Regions from separate parts of the Bacillus sp. JJ722 genome, predicted to be linked through region 1. Evidence: riboswitches for the same ligand, from Rfam matches in the RefSeq annotation. Region 1 holds a riboswitch; the other holds the start of a gene.
The links. Region 1 has a riboswitch for thiamine pyrophosphate ahead of V7014_RS01860 (ABC transporter ATP-binding protein). Riboswitches for the same ligand answer to the same signal wherever they lie in the genome.

Region 1 (3,428 bases):
CACACATCACGACAGGGATATTAACGCAGGACAAAATCTTAAAAATGAAGCGATAAGACTTCTAACCGTAGGGACTACGGGGATCGCCTAATCCATTAGAAACCGATACGTTTCTTTACTTAGGAATCCCCCACTTCAACGAAAGTGATTTTCTTTCGTAAGTGGTGGGTAGTTCAATTATGGTAATATGAATAAAGTTTAAGTTGGATAGATTTTATGGAGGTTATTATGAAAAAAGTCGCTGTAATACAGGATTTATCATCTTTTGGAAAATGTTCATTAACAGCTGCAATTCCAGTTCTTTCGGTAATGGGGGTGCAGGCATGTCCTTTACCAACTGCTATATTGTCTGCACAAACAGGTTATCCAAGTTTTTTTTGTGAAGATTTTACTTCCAAAATGCAATATTTCGAAGAGGAATGGAGTAAACTTGATGTAACCTTTGATGGAATCTACACCGGCTTCGTAACTGGCCGAGAGCAAATTGATAATATTTTTCGTTTTTTAGATAAATTTCATACAAAAGAAACCATTTTGCTTGTTGATCCGGTGATGGGGGATATAGGTGAGGCTTATAAACTTTTTACAGAAGAATTACTAGTGCGAATGAGAGAACTGGTGAAATGTGCAGATGTGATTACACCAAATGTAACGGAGTGCTGTCTATTAACCGGATTATCTTATGAAAAACTACATAGCTATGTAAATGAAAGGGATTTTATCGAAGCGTTAGAAGAAGCTGGAAAGACATTGCAGCAAGAAACTGATGCTAAGGTAATCATCACTGGTGTGAACCCACCGTCAATAGATACGGATAAGCAGTTTATCGGTAATATGTATTTGGATGGGAATAAAACCTTTTATGGCGCAATGCCGTACAATGGTAAAAGTTATTCTGGTACGGGTGATTTATTTGCCTCTGTCATAATGGGAAGTATGATGCGGGGAGAGGACCTAGAAAAATCTGTACAGCTTGCAGAAGCATTTCTAACAGCAGCCATTACTGATACCTCCTTGGAGCAAATTCCTAAAGTAGAAGGAGTTAACTTCGAAAAATTCTTGAGAATGTTATTATAAAGGTTTTGGTTTCATGATTTTTGGGAGGAATCGTGTTGTTTGGTGTAAGTATTTATATTACTCCATATTATATGACTGCTATAGCAGCCTTCTATAATCCGACCTTACAAGAATCAAAACAGGATTTCGAACAATTAGAGCCTGTAGAATAATAAATAAATGACATTATTTTATGAAAAAATAAAATTATTTGTAAATTTATCTTGCATTAAAGTAAGTTCATGTTAAGATATATAATTGTAATTAACTCACTAGGGGTGTCTCATTAGAGGCTGAGATGGAACGATTTGTTTCGAACCCTTTGAACCTGATCTAGTTCATACTAGAGGAGGGAAGGTGGTTATAGGTGGAATCATTCTGTCCAATTCACCCCAACCTTCTATTATGAAAGTTGGGGTTTTTACGTTGTTGTCATTTTATATATTTGATCTACTAGGGGCGCCATTGGCTGAGAAGAACCCTTTGAACCTGATCTAGTTCATACTAGCGGAGGGAAGTAGGAATGAAGAATTTTTTTATTTCGTTCATTACCACTTCCCATATAGGAAGTGGTTTTTTTATTAGGAAATCTAATTATGAAAGGTTGGTGTGTACATGACTCTCGTGTTAAAAAATGTTTCTTATTCTTTTAAAAACGAAAAGAAGCAAGACAATAAAGTGATTGTCAATTTGAATATGGAGATTGCAGGAGGTGAGTTTGTCTCATTAATCGGTAAAAGCGGTACAGGTAAAAGTACCATTTTAAGATTAATTACTGGTCTCTTAAAGCAGGATGAGGGTGAAATATTAATCAATGGTACTCCTATTTCACTTGGAGATGTTGGTTATATGCCTCAGCGAGATTTACTGCTACCTTGGAGAACGATCATCGACAATATCATGCTAGTTTCAGAGATTAATAAGAATATACATCTCACAAAAGAGGAAGCGAGAAGTTGGCTGGAACGTGTCGGATTACTAGCATATGAGAATGCTCTTCCAAAGCAATTATCGGGAGGGATGAGACAGAGAGTTGCCTTTTTAAGAGCTTTGTTAACAGGCAAGGATGTATTATTGCTCGATGAACCATTCGGTGCACTTGATGCATTAACGAAAAAAGAGATGCAGTCATGGTTATTATCACTGTGGCAAGAGCTAAATAAAACAGTATTATTTATTACCCATGATTTAGAGGAAGCTTGTTTTTTAAGTGACAGAATCATTTTATTACATACTAATCAAACGATTGATGAAATTCCAGTAGAGATGAAACGACCACGCAAACCTGAAATACAACATGAAGAGAGTTTCGTTACTTTAAAGAAATACGTGGAGAATAGGATTGCTTATGAAATGTATTAAACAATGGTTCAAAACATATAGCTTGTTTCTTATATTTATTTTTACACTTTTCGTTTCAATAGAATGGGCTGTCCGTATAGAACTCATTCCGTCTTTTATCATTCCTGCACCTACTGGAGTTATTACGTTAATTATTGAAAACTGGAAGCCGCTACTCTTGGAGCATCTTCCGATTACGATGCTTGAATTTATTATAGGTTTTGTAATTGCTGTTATAGGTGGAATCACTCTTGGAGTTAGTATGTTTTATTCGAAAACGATTGAAAAAATGCTCTATCCAGCCATACTTATATCGCAAATGATTCCTATCATAGCACTGTCTCCAATCTTTGTCCTTTGGTTTGGTTATACCATTTGGAGCAAAGTGGCTGTTACAATCTTAATTTCATTTTTTCCTATTGTTGTCGGTACATATGATGGGTTGAAATCAAGCAATCAAGAATATGTGGATCTATTTCGCTCAATGGGAGCAAAACGATGGCATATTTTTCAAAAATTGCATATTCCGATGGCACTGCCTTCTTTTTTCTCTGCTTTGAAGCTCGCAATCGTTTATGCATTAGTAGGTGCAACAATTGGCGAATGGCTCGGAGCAAGTGAAGGGCTTGGTTATTATAGTCGACGAATGTCGGGGAATTTGAATGCCGAAGGGGTTTTTGCAGCAATCACGATTTTGACTTTACTTGGCATATTATTATTTGCACTTGTAACAACAATTGAAAAATACGTGATCCGATGGAAAAACGAATAGATGGGGTGGAAACTGAAATGAATAAAGTAAAGATGATTGGAATATCGCTAATTATTATGAGTCTCTTGCTTTCAGGTTGTTCTAGTAAAAGTAAAGAAAAAGGCTCGGAAGGACTTGAAGAAATTAGTATTATGCTAGATTGGTATCCAAATGCAGTACATTCAGCGATTTATACTGCCCAGGAAAAAGGATACTTTAAAGATGAAGGATTGGACGTGAAAATTGAAATGCCAGCAGATACGAATGATCCGTTAAAGCT
Region 2 (3,428 bases), on a different contig from region 1:
TGATGATATGACATCATTGCCAAGTACTGAGCAGATCGCAGCAATTATCATAACTGGCTCGCATGCAATGGTCACAGAGCGGGAAGAGTGGAGCATTCAATTAATGCAATGGCTACGTGATATAAGGTATATGCAAATACCTACGTTAGGCATTTGCTATGGTCATCAATTAATTGCAGAAGCTTTTGGTGGAAAAGTTGGCGATCATCCGAAAGGAATGGAAATTGGTACAACGAAAATACAATTAACCGAAGAAGGAAGTCAGGATCGTTTATTAGCTATCCTTCACGATACGTTCTATGGGCATGTTACTCATAGACAAACGGTTCTTGAACTCCCTAAGGAAGCTCGGGTTCTTGCATATAATCAATTCGAACCGTATCATGCTTACGTGATTGATAATCATATTTGGGGAATACAGTTCCATCCAGAATTCTCGGAAGAAATTATGCGTGTGTACATTGATCAACAGCAAGAAAAGCTGTTAGCCGAAGGCCATTCGATTCGGGCATTACATCAATCAGTTTGTGACCATCCTTTTGGAAGATTTCTACTAGATCATTTCATTAACTTAACAGAATTGCATGTAACGAGTCCATCTATTGGTTGGACGATATTTGCTAATACAGGAGAGTAAAAGATTAATTATATAAGAATAGTAATGATGAGTACTTCACTAGTAAAAAAAGCATTAGATTTATCGAAACAAAAGAGGAATCGAGTATGTAAATCCGTTTCTTAGCATCTATATTCATGTCTGACAGCAGAGAACAATGACTAAGTATTGTGGGTTATCGTTGAAGTGGAGTGAAAGGCTGTTGTAAGGCTAGAATCATTAAACTGATGAATTTGAAGCGGCTATACACCGAACAGTCGCTCACCGTTTCAATGAAAATGGATTATGATACATTTGTGCTATTCATTTAGATGAATGTTATAAAATATATTAGCATAATTTATCTGAATAGTACAATAAAATATCCTTGACATTCAATGATAAAGAACTTACTGTTTAACATAAGAATCGAATATGTAGCTAGGGGTGCCTTTTTGGCTGAGAGATGATTATTTCATTAACCCTCAATACCTGATCTGGATCATACCAGCGTAGGAAAGCATGTACTCTTTATCTTTATCAAGTTTATGAGGATAAGAAGCTATTTTCCTATGTGGAGAATAGCTTTTTTTACGTAGAAAAGCGTTTTCCATGCAATTCGTTTCTTATGTAGTTCGTAATTCAAGGAGATGATTCATTGAGAAACTATGGCGTAGCAACTTTAACGATTGCAGGTTCTGACTCGTCGGGTGGAGCGGGGATTCAAGCAGATTTAAAAACATTCGCTGCCATTGGTACGTATGGTATGAGCGTTATTACAGCTGTAACAGCTCAAAATACACAAGGAGTATCTTTAGTAGAGGACTTGAGCGCGGAAATGGTACAAAGACAAATACAAGTAGTTCTAGATGATATTCCTCCACAAGCGATTAAGATTGGCATGGTATCAAGTGCAGAGATTATAAAAGTCATTACAGAGACGTTAGTACAATATGATGTGCCATATTTAGTTGTTGATCCAGTTATGGTATCAAAAAGCGGTTGTGCACTTCTAGCCAGCGAAGCAAAAGAAGCGCTTATGTCAAAGCTAATACCAATGGCTTTCATTGTAACTCCAAATATTCCGGAAGCAGAAGAAATAACAGGTATGAAAATTAGTTCTTTAGAGGACATGAAGAAAGCAGGTCAAATAATACGTTCATTAGGACCTCAATACGTTTTAATAAAAGGTGGACATTTAACAGGGGATGCCACTGACATATTAATTGGTGAGCGTGGAATTGAATTTTATTACAACGAACGATTAAATAATCTGAATACCCATGGAACAGGTTGTACACTTTCATCGGCTATTACCTCTTATTTAGCTTTAGGTTATAACGTAGAAGAAGCGGTAGCGAAAGGGAAGAAATATATCACAGAGGCAATTCGATATAGTTTTCCAATTGGCTCGGGAATTGGTCCAGTTCATCATTTTTATCAATTCGAAGGAGAAAAAGTAAATGGGAATTCATAAAATGAGCGGTTTAGTTAATGAAGTAATTAAGCACAATCCTTTGATTTTGCATTATACAAATGAAGTAACCATCAATGACTGTGCAAATGCAACACTTGCGATAGGCGCTAGTCCAATTATGGGTGATGCCATTGAAGAAGTGGCGGACTTAATTACCATTAGCGACGCGGTTGTTCTTAATATTGGTAAGATGCATTCCACGCAAATTCCCGTATATTTAGAAGCTGGTAGAATTGCAAATTCATTGCAGAAACCACTTGTTTTAGATCCAGTAGGTGTATTTGCAAGTAAGCAAAGAACAAAATTTGTTGAAGAAATCATGAGTAAAGTGAAATTTGATGTTATTAAAGGTAATTCGGCTGAAATATTGTCTATGGCTGGGTTAGAAGCAAACGGAAAAGGCGTAGATGCATCTGATGATATAGAAATTGATGTAAGTAAATTACAGAATTTTGCGAAATATATTCAAACGACGATTGCTGCGACTGGAAAAATAGATTTTATAACGGATGGTGAAAGAACGATTCAAATCCATAATGGTTCACCTAAGTTAAAGTCAGTAACTGGAACAGGTTGCATGACAGCTAGTTTAGTAGGAAGTTACTTAGGTGTAACAAATGATTCCTTCAAAGCAGCAACAATGGGTGTGTTGTCCATGTCACTAAGTGGGGAGTTAGCCAATCATAACGATCCAGCAATCGGGACATTTAAAGTGCAGTTGTTTGATGAAATGTACCGATTAAATACAGAAGTAATAGAAAACTATGCAAAGGTGGAAATGCTATGAATTTAACAGATGTTTTATTACAGCAATCTAAACAAATTTGGACTGATTACTTACAGCATCCGTTTATTACAGAGATGGGAAACAATACATTAGACCGTAAGAAGTTTGAGCATTATTTAATTCAAGATTATTTGTATTTAAAGGAATATTCGAAAGTGTTTTGTATGGGAATGATTAAGTCTAAAACAATTGAAGATATGCGATTTTTTCATCAAGCAGCGGGCGGTACATTTGAATATGAAACAGCTGTTCATATTAATTATTTAAAGGGGTTCGGCTATTCAATTGAAGAGCTAGAGCAGCAAGAAGTGGAGCTAACAACGGAAAGTTATACAAGTTATATGCAAGGTGTCTGTTTAAAAGGAGATTTGAAAGAAATCGTGGCAGCGGTGCTCCCTTGTATCTGGAGCTATAACTATATTGGTCAGCATATTGTTGAAAATTACGATATTGATGAAAATCATTTTTATAAGCAATGGATTGACTCTTATAGCGGAGAAGAATTTACTCAACTAAATGTTGTATGGATTGAGTACTCTAATCGATTATTTGCTGATAGTTCTCTAGAA

Region 2: linked by a shared signal. The riboswitch ahead of thiD (bifunctional hydroxymethylpyrimidine kinase/phosphomethylpyrimidine kinase) and the one ahead of V7014_RS01860 (ABC transporter ATP-binding protein) in region 1 are both predicted to bind thiamine pyrophosphate.

What each region holds. Positions count from the first base shown of each region.
Region 1 is NZ_JBALMO010000009.1:52,531-55,958, forward strand. It holds partial or broken gene V7014_RS01850 (zinc ribbon domain-containing protein) at 1-91, shown strand, start outside; gene V7014_RS01855 (pyridoxamine kinase) at 229-1,077, shown strand; TPP riboswitch at 1,321-1,429, shown strand; TPP riboswitch at 1,502-1,589, shown strand; gene V7014_RS01860 (ABC transporter ATP-binding protein) at 1,672-2,418, shown strand; gene V7014_RS01865 (ABC transporter permease) at 2,405-3,169, shown strand; gene V7014_RS01870 (ABC transporter substrate-binding protein) at 3,187-3,428, shown strand, end outside.
Region 2 is NZ_JBALMO010000225.1:19,529-22,956, reverse strand. It holds gene V7014_RS22060 (glutamine amidotransferase) at 1-637, shown strand, start outside; TPP riboswitch at 1,029-1,131, shown strand; gene thiD (bifunctional hydroxymethylpyrimidine kinase/phosphomethylpyrimidine kinase) at 1,254-2,072, shown strand; gene thiM (hydroxyethylthiazole kinase) at 2,059-2,859, shown strand; gene tenA (thiaminase II) at 2,856-3,428, shown strand, end outside.